2 regions of the Bradyrhizobium commune genome follow, and region 2 is predicted to be linked to the other one. Evidence: predicted binding sites of a transcription regulator. Region 2 holds the regulator's gene; the other holds the start of a gene.

Region 1 (5,717 bases), 2.8 Mb from region 2:
ACGCCGCCGACCTTGTCGAACATTTGCGGCACGATGCATTGATGCCGATCCCGGCATCTACTTGAACACGATCATCTTCTCGGCCGTCATCTCATGCATCGTGTAGGGAATACCGCCGACGCCATGTCCTGAGACGCGGCGGCCGGCGAAAGGCATCCAGTCGGTGCGGAAAGCGGTATGGTCGTTGATCATCACTGCCGCGGCGTCGAGGCGTTCCGCCGCATCGAGTGCAACCGCGAGATCGCGCGTGAAGATGGCGGACTGGAACGAGACGGGAAGCGAGTTGGCCTCGTTGATCGCATCGTCGATGTGCTCGAAGGGGTAGATGCAGGTCACCGGGCCGAACACCTCGAGCGTCGAAACTTTTGCATCACGCGGTGGCGAAATCAGGATCGACGGCTTGAGCGTGGTCTCGCTCAGCCGTCCGCCGCCGATCTGGCGTGTCCCGGCCGATGTTGCTTCGGCAATCCAGCCTTCGACCCGGTTGGCCTCTTGCGGCGTAATCAACGGTCCGACCTCGGTCTCGGGGAGCGTCGGATCTCCCACCCTGAGCGCCTCGACCCGCGCCGCCATCCTGTCGATGAATTCCTTCTGAAGCGAAGAGTGAACATAGATGCGCTGGACCGACACGCAGACTTGCCCGGCGTGGTAATACCCACCCTTGACGATCGGCTCGACGATTTTGTCGAGGTCGGCGCTGCGGTCGATGATGAGGGGAGCGACACCGCCGTGCTCGAGCGCGCAGCGCGCGCCGGGGGTGATGACTGATCGCAGATGCCAGCCGACGCGCGCCGAACCGATGAAGCTCAGGAAGGCGACGCGCGGGTCCGTCGCAAATTTTTCCGGAAGGCTGTGATCCTCCGGCAGAAACGTCTGAACCCAGCCTTCCGGCATGCCGGCCTTGTGAATGAGCTTCACCAGTTCGACGCAGCATAGGGGCGTTGTGCCCGCGGGCTTGACGATCACCGGGCAACCGGTCGCGATCGCTGGCGCGAGCTGGTGAACGATCAGGTTGAGGGGATGATTGAAGGCTGAGATTGCCGCAACGATGCCGATGGGTTCCTTGATCGTCCATGCCCGCCGGCCGTCGCTCGCAGGCGTGAGGCCCATCGGGATCTCGACCCCGCCGCGGGTTCGCAGAAAATCCGCCGCCGAGCGGATGCCGTCGATCGCCCGGTCCGTCTCGATCAACGCGTCCGTCAGCGGCTTTCCGCCCTCTCGTGCGATCAGAATGCCAAAGTCCTGTCGCTTCTCGGCAACGAGATCAGCGAGCTTGTGGAGAATGGCGATGCGCTGATGCGGCTTCAGCCAGGCCTTCCGGTCCGCGAGCAGTTTTCGTGCGGTCTCGAACTTGGCCTCCAGCGCGGCGGCGTCGTCACTGGCGAGCTCGGTGATCTCCTTGCGGTCGAAGGCCTGGACAACTTTGAGCATCATGATCTCCATGGATGTCTTTGCGTGGTGCTGGAGCGTCGTCGCGCGCTCGCAGTCTAGCTCGGCGCCGCGGGACCCGAGGTCAATTGAAGCAAAACCGCTTAAGCGTCAGGTGATGCGGAACCGGAGTTCAGGCAGAACCTGAAGCAGATTATGGTACGGGGCGTCGCCTGGCCACGTCGCCGGTCAGCGCGGAGCGGAGCGATCGTGCGATTTTGCAATGATGACATCATGCCCCTGTTTTGCCCGACGAGTCAAATTCTCTTCGGGAAAGCGTAAGTCACATTGATCCGCCACGCCCGGCTACTGTGCATGGGGTTGTTTTCGCATTTTTGTATTGGCAGCGCGGACTAGCTCCCGGCCGTCGTCCCAGCGAAGGCCGGGACCCATAACCACGGAAGTGGTTTGGCGAAAACTCGGAGTTATCAGTTTGCGCTATGGCTGCACTCTGAGCGTATGGGTCCCGGCCTTCGCCGGGACGACATCGAGCAAAAGGCGATTGCTTTGGCCCCGCGTCGCATCGCTTACGCGCTCTCCGTCTCCCGGTGCACGTCGTGCACCACGAGCCCCATGCCTTCCTCGGGCATCTTGATCCAGTCGCGCCGCTTCAGCGTGCGCTTGGTGTCCTCGTAGCCTGAGGTCCAGTGCTCGCGCATCGAGGTGCCCGAGAACTCGTGGTCCTTGGCGTCGCCCTCATAGGCCTTCTGCTGGTAGATCAGATGCAGGATCGCGATCTCCGGCATGTTGCGCAGGCTGGCCTTGAGCTGTCGGTCCTCGTCGGACAGCTGCTCGTCCGGGATCTTCGTCAGCGCCTTGTAGAGCAGGACCTTGAGATTGTGGCTGCGGCGATAGACGTCGGTGTTGTGGCGGGTGCGCGAGGAATACATGATGTCCTTGTGGCGGGCCATCACGTCCTGGATCGAGCGCGGCAGCACGCCACGCGCGCTGAACAGGTCGACCTGGAACACCAGCGAATTGAGCGCATCCTCCTGGTCGAGCAGATGCTGGAGCGGCGTGTTGGAGACGATGCCGCCGTCCCAGAAATGATCGGTGCCGATCCGCACCATCGGCAGCGCCGGGGGCAGGGCGCCCGAGGCCATGATGTGCTCCGGCTCGATGTCGTCATGGGCGTTGTCGAAATAGATGAAGTTGCCGGAGAGCACGTTCACAGCGCCGACCGCGAAGCGGACCTTCTTCTCGTTGATGAGGTCGAAATCGACGAGCTCGAGCAGGGTCGCCTTGAGCGCCGCCGTGTCGTAATAGCTCGTCGCGGTCCGGGCGCCGACGGGGCTGAGCCAGGGATTGACCTGGTGCGGGGTGAAGAAGCCCGGCTGGCCCATCGCGGACGTCATCCAGGAGCTGTAGAGATTGCGCCATTGGCGGAAGATGTCGCCGTCGGGCGTGTAGTGCCAGATCTTGCGGTTGGTGATACGCTCCCAGAAGATGCGCAACGCTTCGAGCCGCTTCTCCGGCTTGTTGCCGGCAATGATGGAGGAGTTGATCGCGCCGATCGAGACGCCGCAGACCCAGTCGGGCTCGATGCCGGCCTCGTGCAGCGCCTGGTAGACGCCGGCCTGGTAGGCGCCGAGCGCGCCGCCGCCTTGCAGCACCAGCGCGACGCGGTCGCAGCGCTCGGGGCGCCAGCCTCGCGCGGGCGGCTGATGGGTCTGATGGGTCGGTTGCGACGTCTGTGTCGCTTGCGACGTCCGGGCGTCCATGGCCGATGCCTCCTGCCGAGCATGATCTGGGGAAACGATTGCGTCCCGCGGTGACGATGTGATGACAAAGTTGGCGCCGGTGCATCGTTCGCATGCACGTCAACTCATACGGGAATGGCAGAGGTCGTGGGCTTGACGGAAATCCTTCACATGGGAGTCAATGAGGACGGCTAGCCATTTGCATCAGGCGAGAAGCTGCCGGGGCCGACATCACAGACATCACACAGGAGATCCGCGATGCGCAGGGAAGAATTGCTCAGACTTCCGTCCATGCCGGCTGCCGGACCGAGCTATCCGGCCGGGCCCTATCGCTTCGTCAACCGCGAATTCCTGGTCATCACCTATGAGACCGATCCGGACCTGATCCGCGGCGGCCTGCCCGAGCCGCTGGAGCCGATCGATCAGCCGATCGTGCACTATGAATGGATCAGGATGCCGGACTCCTCCGGCTTCGGCAGCTACACCGAATCCGGCCTCGTCATCCCCGCGCGCCTCAACGGCGAGGAGGTCAATTTCGTCTCGCAGATGTATCTCGACGACGATCCGCCGATCGCCGCCGGCCGCGAGATCTGGGGCTTTCCCAAGAAGTACGCCCATCCCAAGCTCGAGATCGTCAAGGACACGCTGACGGGCACGCTGGAATATGCCGGCCAGCTCGTCGCCATGGGCACGATGGGCTACAAGCATGAGAGCATGGCCGGCAACGGCGATCTCACCCGCGCGACGCTGTCGAAGACGCAGATCAACCTGAAGATGATCCCCGGCGTCGATGGCCATCTCGAAGTCTGCCAGCTAGTCGCGATCAACCTGATCGACATCGTGCCGAAGGGCTCCTGGATCGGCCCAGGCCGGCTGCATCTGGTTCCCCATGTGAATGCACCGGTTGCCGATTTCCCGGTGCGGCGCTGCCTCGGCGCGCATCACTACATCGCCGACCTGACCTTGCCGTTCGGCCGCGTCGTGCACGACTACGTCAAGGAGGCCGAGGCGGCCGCCGCGACGGGGATGGCCGCCGAATAGGGCGGCCATCATCAAACTGTAACACTGGCGTAATTCAGTACCCGCGGGAGATCCGGAGGAGGCGAAGCCCCCCGGACATGGGCTGCATTGTGGGGGTGAGCATGGCTGAGCCGGCAAAGCTTGTCAGCGCGTTATCGGACGCCGTACCCGCTATACCGGGCCTGGTGTGGGCGTTCCGCCTGCACAGCGACGGCAGCGCGGAACCGCTCCCGATCGACCAGCGGATCGAGTTCAGCCATGACGGCCGGCTCTGGCTGCATTTCAACCTGAACGACGTGCGGGCGAAGCCGTGGATTTCGGCCGCGAGCCTGCCGCCGCTCGCGCGTGAGCTGTTGCTGTCCAACGACACATTCCAGCAGCTCCACGTCATCGACGGTTGCGTCTACGGTGTGTTCTCCGACCTCGTCCGTGACATCGACAGCCCGACGGAGGAGACCGCGTTTCTGCGCTTCGTCATGACCGAGCATCTCCTCGTCTCCGGCCGCCACCAGGCGCTCTGCTCGGCGGATGCGACCCGCCGGGTGCTCGAAGGCGGCTACCGCGTCGACAATGTCGCTCGTCTGCTGGAGAAGATCGTCGACGAGGTCGCCGACACGCTGGACCGGATGGCCGACAAGCTCGGACAGGAGATCGACGGCATCGAGGAGCGCATCCTCGCTGACGATGTGAAGTCGGATATGCGCGGCAACCTCGGCCGGCTGCGCCGGACTTGCGTCAGGCTGCACCGCCAGCTCACGGGCCTGCGCGTGCTGTTTCACCGCCTCGACCAGAAGAACACGGATCATTTGGCCCCGTCCCTGCGCATTCATGCCGCAAGGCTGGCGCAGCGGCTCGACGGGCTCGATCACGACATCGTCGAGCTCCGCGAACGCAGCCGGCTGCTCGAGGAAGAGCTGCGCTTCAAGAACGAGGAGGAGAGCAACCGCCACCTTCACACGCTGTCGATCGTGACGACGCTCCTGCTGCCGCCGACGCTGATCACCGGCATTTTCGGCATGAACACCAAGGGCCTGCCGCTCACCGATGTCGATGAGGGCTTCCTCTGGGCTGCTGCGATGATGGTGTGCTCGATCGGCCTCGCCTATCTGTTCATGCGGCGCACAGGCATCTTCAAGAAATAGCGCCAGCCGGTATCAGCCGTGAGTGGGTCTGCCCAGGTGTTTGCGTTGCGTGGCTCGCTCGCGGTGGCAGCGGTGCTGTTTGCGGGCACGAGTGCGTTTGCAGGCGCCAAGGACGAGAGCGCGGCCGACTGGCTGTTTCCAAAATGGTTCAACGAATGGCATGACGGGCTCGCCAACAAGGGCCTGAACTTCGGCGCGACCTACATCGTCGACAACATCGGCAATGTCTCGGGCGGGGTGTCACGCGGCGCCATCAATTTCGGCCGGCTCGATCTCTCGGTCGATGCCGATCTCGACAAGCTCGTCGGCTGGACCGGGGGACGCTTCTACGCCAACGGCTTCATCATCTACGGCCGCGGGCTGACGCGAAACTACATCATGAACCTCGCCACCATCAGCGAGATCGAGGCGCTGCCCGACCAGCGGC
Region 2 (5,717 bases):
ATTGACCTGGTAGGGCTTGAGCACGTTGTGACGGTGCTCGCCTTCCTTGTCGCCCATCGACACCCAGGTGTCGGTGACGACGCAATCGGCACCCTTCACGGCGGCCTCGGGGTCGGTGCCGAGCACGATCGGCGCGCTGGTCGCCTTGATCCAGTCGCGCATCGCCTTCTTCGGCGCAAGCTCCGGCGGGGTCGCGACATTGAGCTGGAACTTGAAGCGCTCGGCCGCGTGTGCCCAGGACGCCAGCACGTTGTTGTCGTCGCCGGTCCAGGCCACCGTCCTGCCCTCGATCGGGCCGCGATGCTCCTGATAGGTCAGGAGATCGGCCATCACCTGGCAGGGATGCGAGCGCCGCGTCAGTCCGTTGATGACGGGCACCGTCGCGTAGGCCGCAAGCTCGAGCAGCGCATCGTGGTTGAGGATGCGGATCATGATGGCGTCGACATAGCGTGACAGCACGCGCGCGGTGTCGGCGATGGTCTCGCCGCGGCCGAGCTGCATCTCGGCCCCGGTGAGCATGATCGGCTCGCCGCCGAGCTGGCGCATGGCGACGTCGAACGACACGCGCGTCCGCGTCGAGGGACGTTCGAAGATCATCGCCAGCGTCTTGCCTTCGAGCGGTCTGACCGGCTGATGCGCCTTCTGCTTCGCCTTCATGGCCGAAGACGCGGCCAGCATGCTCTTGAGCTCCGACAGCGGAAGCTCGCTGATATCGAGGAAATGTTTGGGCGTACCGCTCATCAGCTTGCCGCCCGCTTGTTGCCGGCAAGCGCCGTGCAGGCGCGTTCGAGCCGCGCGACGCCGTCCTCGAGCTCCGCTTCGGTCACGATCAAGGGCGGTAGGAAACGCACGACATTGTCGCCGGCGCCGACGGTGAGCAGCTTTTCATTGCGTAGCGCTGCGACCAGATCGCCGGAGGGCACCACGGCCTTGATGCCGATCAAGAGCCCCTCGCCGCGCACTTCGCTGACGATGTCGGGATGACGATCGATCACGGAGGCGAGCTTCTGCTTGAGCAGCAGCGACATCTTTTGCACGTGATCGAAGAAGCCGGGCTTGAGCATGACGTCGAGCACGGCGTTCGCCGCCGAAATCGCGAGCGGATTGCCGCCGAAGGTCGAGCCGTGCGAGCCGGGACCCATGCCGGCCGCGGCGTCGGCGGTGGCGAGCACTGCGCCGATCGGGAAGCCGCCGCCGAGCGCCTTGGCGAGCGACATCACGTCGGGTGTGACGCCAGTGCGCCGATGAGCGAAGAGATCGCCGGTGCGGCCCATGCCGGTCTGCACCTCGTCAAACGCGAGCAGCAGGCCCTTCTCGTCGCAAAGCTGGCGCAGCGCCTTGAGGAAGGCGGGCGGCGACGAACGCACGCCGCCTTCGCCCTGGATCGGCTCGATCAGGATGCCGGCGGTCTGCGGACCGATCGCCTTCTTGACGGCCTCGATGTCGCCATGCGGCACCTGGTCGAAGCCATCCATCGGCGGACCAAAGCCTTCGAGATATTTTTCGGAGCCCGTGGCAGCCAGGGTCGCCAGCGTGCGGCCGTGGAAAGCGCCTTCGAAGGTGATGATGCGGTAACGCTCCGGATGGCCCTTGGAGAAGTGATGATGCCGCACCAGCTTGATCACGCCCTCCAGCGCTTCGGCGCCGGAATTGCAGAAGAATACGAAGTCAGCAAAGCTTTCGTTGCAGAGGCGGACAGCGAGCTTCTCGCCGTCCGGGCTCTGAAACAGGTTCGACATGTGCCAGAGTTTTGTGGCCTGCTCCTGCAGCGCCTTGACCAGCGCGGGATGGGCATGACCGAGCGCGTTCACCGCCACGCCCGAGGTGAAATCGAGATAGCGATCGCCATTGGTCGCGATCAGCCAGACGCCCTCGCCGCGCTCGAAGCCGATGTTGGCCCTGGCGAAAACGGGAAGCAGATGCGGCGCGGCGCTGTTGGTCATGACCGTCTCTTTTGGCTGTCATTTGGGCGTTTCGGATGGCCTGAGGCGCCTTACGCAGCGCACCATTGACCGGTCCGGAAAACGAAACGTGCCGCCTTTTAAGGGCGGCACGCGTCACTATCTTATGCTTGGCGCCACGGGTGTCAATGCCACCGGACAGCCTCGCGAAACGCTGAATCCGTAGTCTTGCGGTGGCGAATTTGCGGAGTTTTCGCCACGGAACATGTGGAAGCGAGTCGGCGGACTCTTGCGCGCGAGTCACGCCATATTGTAGCGTTTGGCTTGTCAGATACGACATCTCGTGCGGCAGTTCTGATCCCAAAAGTCCTCATGTACCGGCGTAAACGTTCGGGCGCATTGTTGTGCCCGGCGAGCCTTAAGGGATTCTGGCGGCATGGGTTTTTCGAGGCTTAGGCATTCGTCGTGCCGCCCCAGGATGGCTGGCGCGCGACGAAGGAAAGGGTGCAATGACGGTTTTGACCTGGTCCGACGATCGCGTCGAGCAGTTGAAAAAGCTCTGGGAAGCAGGACTTTCGGCCAGCCAGATCGCGGCCGAGCTCGGCAATGTGACCCGTAACGCCGTGATCGGCAAGGTGCACCGGCTCGGCCTGTCCGGCCGTGCCAAGAGCCCGTCGTCGGCGGCTCCCCGGCCGCGCAAGGCGCGTCCCGCGCAGCATATGATGCGGGTGAGCCGTCCCATTGCGCGCGGCAACACCGCCTTGGCGCAGGCCTTCGAGATCGAGGTCGAGGCCGAACCGGTCACCTACGACAACGTGGTGCCGATGAGCCAGCGGCTGTCGCTGCTGGAGCTGAACGAGGCGACCTGCCACTGGCCGGTCGGCGATCCCTCGAGCCCGGATTTCTTCTTCTGCGGCGGCAAGGCGCTCTCCGGCCTGCCCTATTGCGCCCAGCATTCGCGGGTGGCGTATCAACCGGCCGCGGATCGGCGGCGGGCGCCCGCGAAGCCGCCGCGCTGAGATAGATCTGAGTCAAGTTTAGGAGCCGTCGTGATAACGGCTCAACAAACTCCGCTGTCGTCCCGGCGAAGGCCGGGACCCATAACCACCGGCAGATGTGGTTAAGGAGACTCGGAGTTACCCTCTTCGCGCAACAACTACGCCCTGGGGTTATGGGTCCCGGCCTTCGCCGGGACGGCACCGATTTTGTAGCGGCAGCTCGCTAAAGCATGATCCGGAAAAGTGCGCAGCGGTTTTCCGAAAAGATCATGCTCGAACAACAACCTAAAGCGCGATGACGATTCATCCCAATCTCATCGCGCTTCAGGTCGGCTTACGTCTGCTCGGCCTTCGCGAACCGATCATCCAGCGCATAGCCGGCGCCGCGGACGGTGCGGATCGGGTCCTGCTCGCGGCCGAGATTGAGCAGCTTGCGCAGGCGGCCGATATGCACGTCGACGGTGCGCTCGTCGATATAGATGTCGCGGCCCCAGACGCTGTCGAGCAGCTGCTCGCGCGAGAACACGCGACCGGGATGCTCCAGGAAGAACTCGAGCAGGCGATATTCGGTCGGGCCAAGATCGATCGGCCGGCCCGAGCGCGCCACGCGGCGCTTTTCACGGTCGAGCTCGATGTCGCCGAAAGCGAGCACCGTGGCGAGCCGCTCGGGGCTTGCGCGCCGCAGCAGGCCTTTCACGCGGGCCAAAAGCTCGGGGACCGAGAACGGCTTGACGATGTAGTCGTCGGCGCCGGTCGCGAGCCCGCGAACCCGCTCGCTCTCCTCGCCGCGTGCGGTCAGCATGATGATCGGCAGCTGCTTGGTGTCGGACCGGGCGCGCAGCCGTCGGCACAGCTCGATGCCGGAGAGACCCGGCAGCATCCAGTCGAGCACGATCAGATCGGGGATGTGCTCCTTGAGACGGGTGTCGGCGTCGTCGCCGCGCATCACCGTCTCGACGTCATAGCCGTCGCCTTCGAGGTTGTAACGCAGAAGCTCGGTCAGAGCTTCCTCGTCTTCAACCACCATAATGCGTGCGCCCATGGGGTCGTCGCTCCTTACGTATTCGGGACCGGCGCGGCGAAGGTCGTCATGTCGCCCTTCGGCCGCTTGTCGGTGATGGCCTGACCTTCGATCATGTAGAACACCGTCTCGGCGATGTTGGTGGCATGGTCGCCGATCCGCTCGATGTTCTTGGCGCAGAACATCAGGTGAATGCAGAACGAGATATTGCGCGGATCCTCCATCATGTAGGTGAGGAGCTCGCGGAACAGCGAGGTGCAGATGGCGTCGACTTCCTCGTCGCCCTTCCACACCGCCATCGCCGCCGGCAGATCGTGCGCGGCATAGGCGTCCAGCACCGACTTGACCTGCTGCTGCACGAGATCGGTCATGTGCTCGAGGCCGCGGAACAGCTTCAGCGGATGAAAATCGGTCTCCAGCGCCGCGACGCGCTTGCCCATGTTCTTGGCGAGGTCGCCGATCCGCTCGAGATCGGTCGCAACCCGCATGGCGCCGACGATCTCGCGCAAATCGACCGCCATCGGCTGGCGGCGGGCGATGGTGAGCACGGCGCGTTCCTCGATCTTCTTCTGGAGCGCGTCGATCTCGACGTCGGTTGCGACCACGCGCTGGCCGAGCGCGACGTCGCGCCGGATCAGCGCGTCGACGGAATCGACGATCATGCGCTCGGCGAGGCCGCCCATCTCGGCGACCAGCCGGGTCAGCTCCTGAAGGTCGGAGTCGAAGGCTTTTGCGGTATGTTCCGAACCCATGTCCTGTCTCCTCAGCCGAACCGGCCGGTGATGTAATCCTGCGTGCGCCGGTCGGTCGGCGACGTGAAGATCTTGCTGGTGTCGTCGAACTCGATCAGCTCGCCGAGATACATGAACGCGGTCTTGTCGGAGACGCGCGCCGCCTGCTGCATGTTGTGGGTGACGATCGCGATGGTGTAGTTCTCGCTCAATTCCTGGATCAGCTCCTCGACCTTGGCGGTCGAGATCGGATCGAGCGCCGAGCAGGGCTCGTCGAACAGGATCACCTCGGGCCGCACCGCGACGGTACGGGCGATGCAGAGGCGCTGCTGCTGGCCGCCGGAGAGCGACAGGCCGCTCGCATTCAACTTGTCCTTGACCTCGTTCCACAGCGCGCCGCCGCGCAGCGCCTTCTCGACGCGGTCGTCCATCTCGGACTTCGAGATCTTCTCGTAGAGACGGATGCCGAAGGCGATGTTCTCGTAGATCGTCATCGGGAACGGCGTCGGCTTCTGGAACACCATGCCGACGCGCGCGCGCAGCAGATTGAGGTCGAGCTTGGGGTCGAGGACGTTGGTCTGGTCCAGCATGAGCTGGCCGGTGACGCGCTGGCCCGGATAGAGGTCGTACATCCGGTTGAAGATGCGCAGCAGGGTCGACTTGCCGCAGCCGGAAGGCCCGATGAACGCCGTGACACGGTTGGCGCCGAGCACCAGGTTGATGTTCTTCAGCGCATGGTGCTCGCCGTAATAGAAGTTGAGGTTGCGCACCGTCACCTTGGCGGGGGCTTCGGGCAGCGTGGGGGCCTGGGGCAGTCCACCGGACGCGCTCATCGATACGGAAAGATCACTCATTTTGCGGTCCTTTCGGCGCCAAGGATGCGCGCGCCAATATTCAGGGCAAGCACGGTCAGGGTGATGAGCAGCGCGCCACTCCAGGCGAGCTGCTTCCAATAGGCGTAGGGGCTCTGCACGAAGTTGTTGATGGTGACCGGCAGGTTCGCCATCGTCTTGTTCAGGCTCAGGCTGAAGAACTGGTTCGACAGCGCGGTGAAGAGCAGCGGCGC

What was found. The regulator PhoB, encoded in region 2, activates phosphate uptake and scavenging genes when phosphate is short. The targets are predictions, from matches to a motif close to TGTCATNNANCTGTCAT.
Region 1: a site for PhoB is predicted at 3,200-3,216, ahead of IC761_RS21430 (acetoacetate decarboxylase). Genes of this name have one in related genera too.

Annotation. Positions count from the first base shown of each region.
Region 1 is NZ_CP061379.1:4,518,558-4,524,274, reverse strand. Features, by position in the region: gene IC761_RS21440 (aldehyde dehydrogenase family protein) at 58-1,431, opposite strand; gene IC761_RS21435 (patatin-like phospholipase family protein) at 1,956-3,149, opposite strand; gene IC761_RS21430 (acetoacetate decarboxylase) at 3,387-4,169, shown strand; gene IC761_RS21425 (transporter) at 4,271-5,290, shown strand; gene IC761_RS21420 (carbohydrate porin) at 5,309-5,717, shown strand, end outside.
Region 2 is NZ_CP061379.1:7,351,791-7,357,507, forward strand. Features, by position in the region: gene argF (ornithine carbamoyltransferase) at 1-741, opposite strand, end outside; gene IC761_RS34535 (aspartate aminotransferase family protein) at 741-1,943, opposite strand; gene IC761_RS34540 (GcrA family cell cycle regulator) at 2,411-2,920, shown strand; gene phoB (phosphate regulon transcriptional regulator PhoB) at 3,234-3,941, opposite strand; gene phoU (phosphate signaling complex protein PhoU) at 3,956-4,672, opposite strand; gene pstB (phosphate ABC transporter ATP-binding protein PstB) at 4,684-5,505, opposite strand; gene pstA (phosphate ABC transporter permease PstA) at 5,502-5,717, opposite strand, start outside.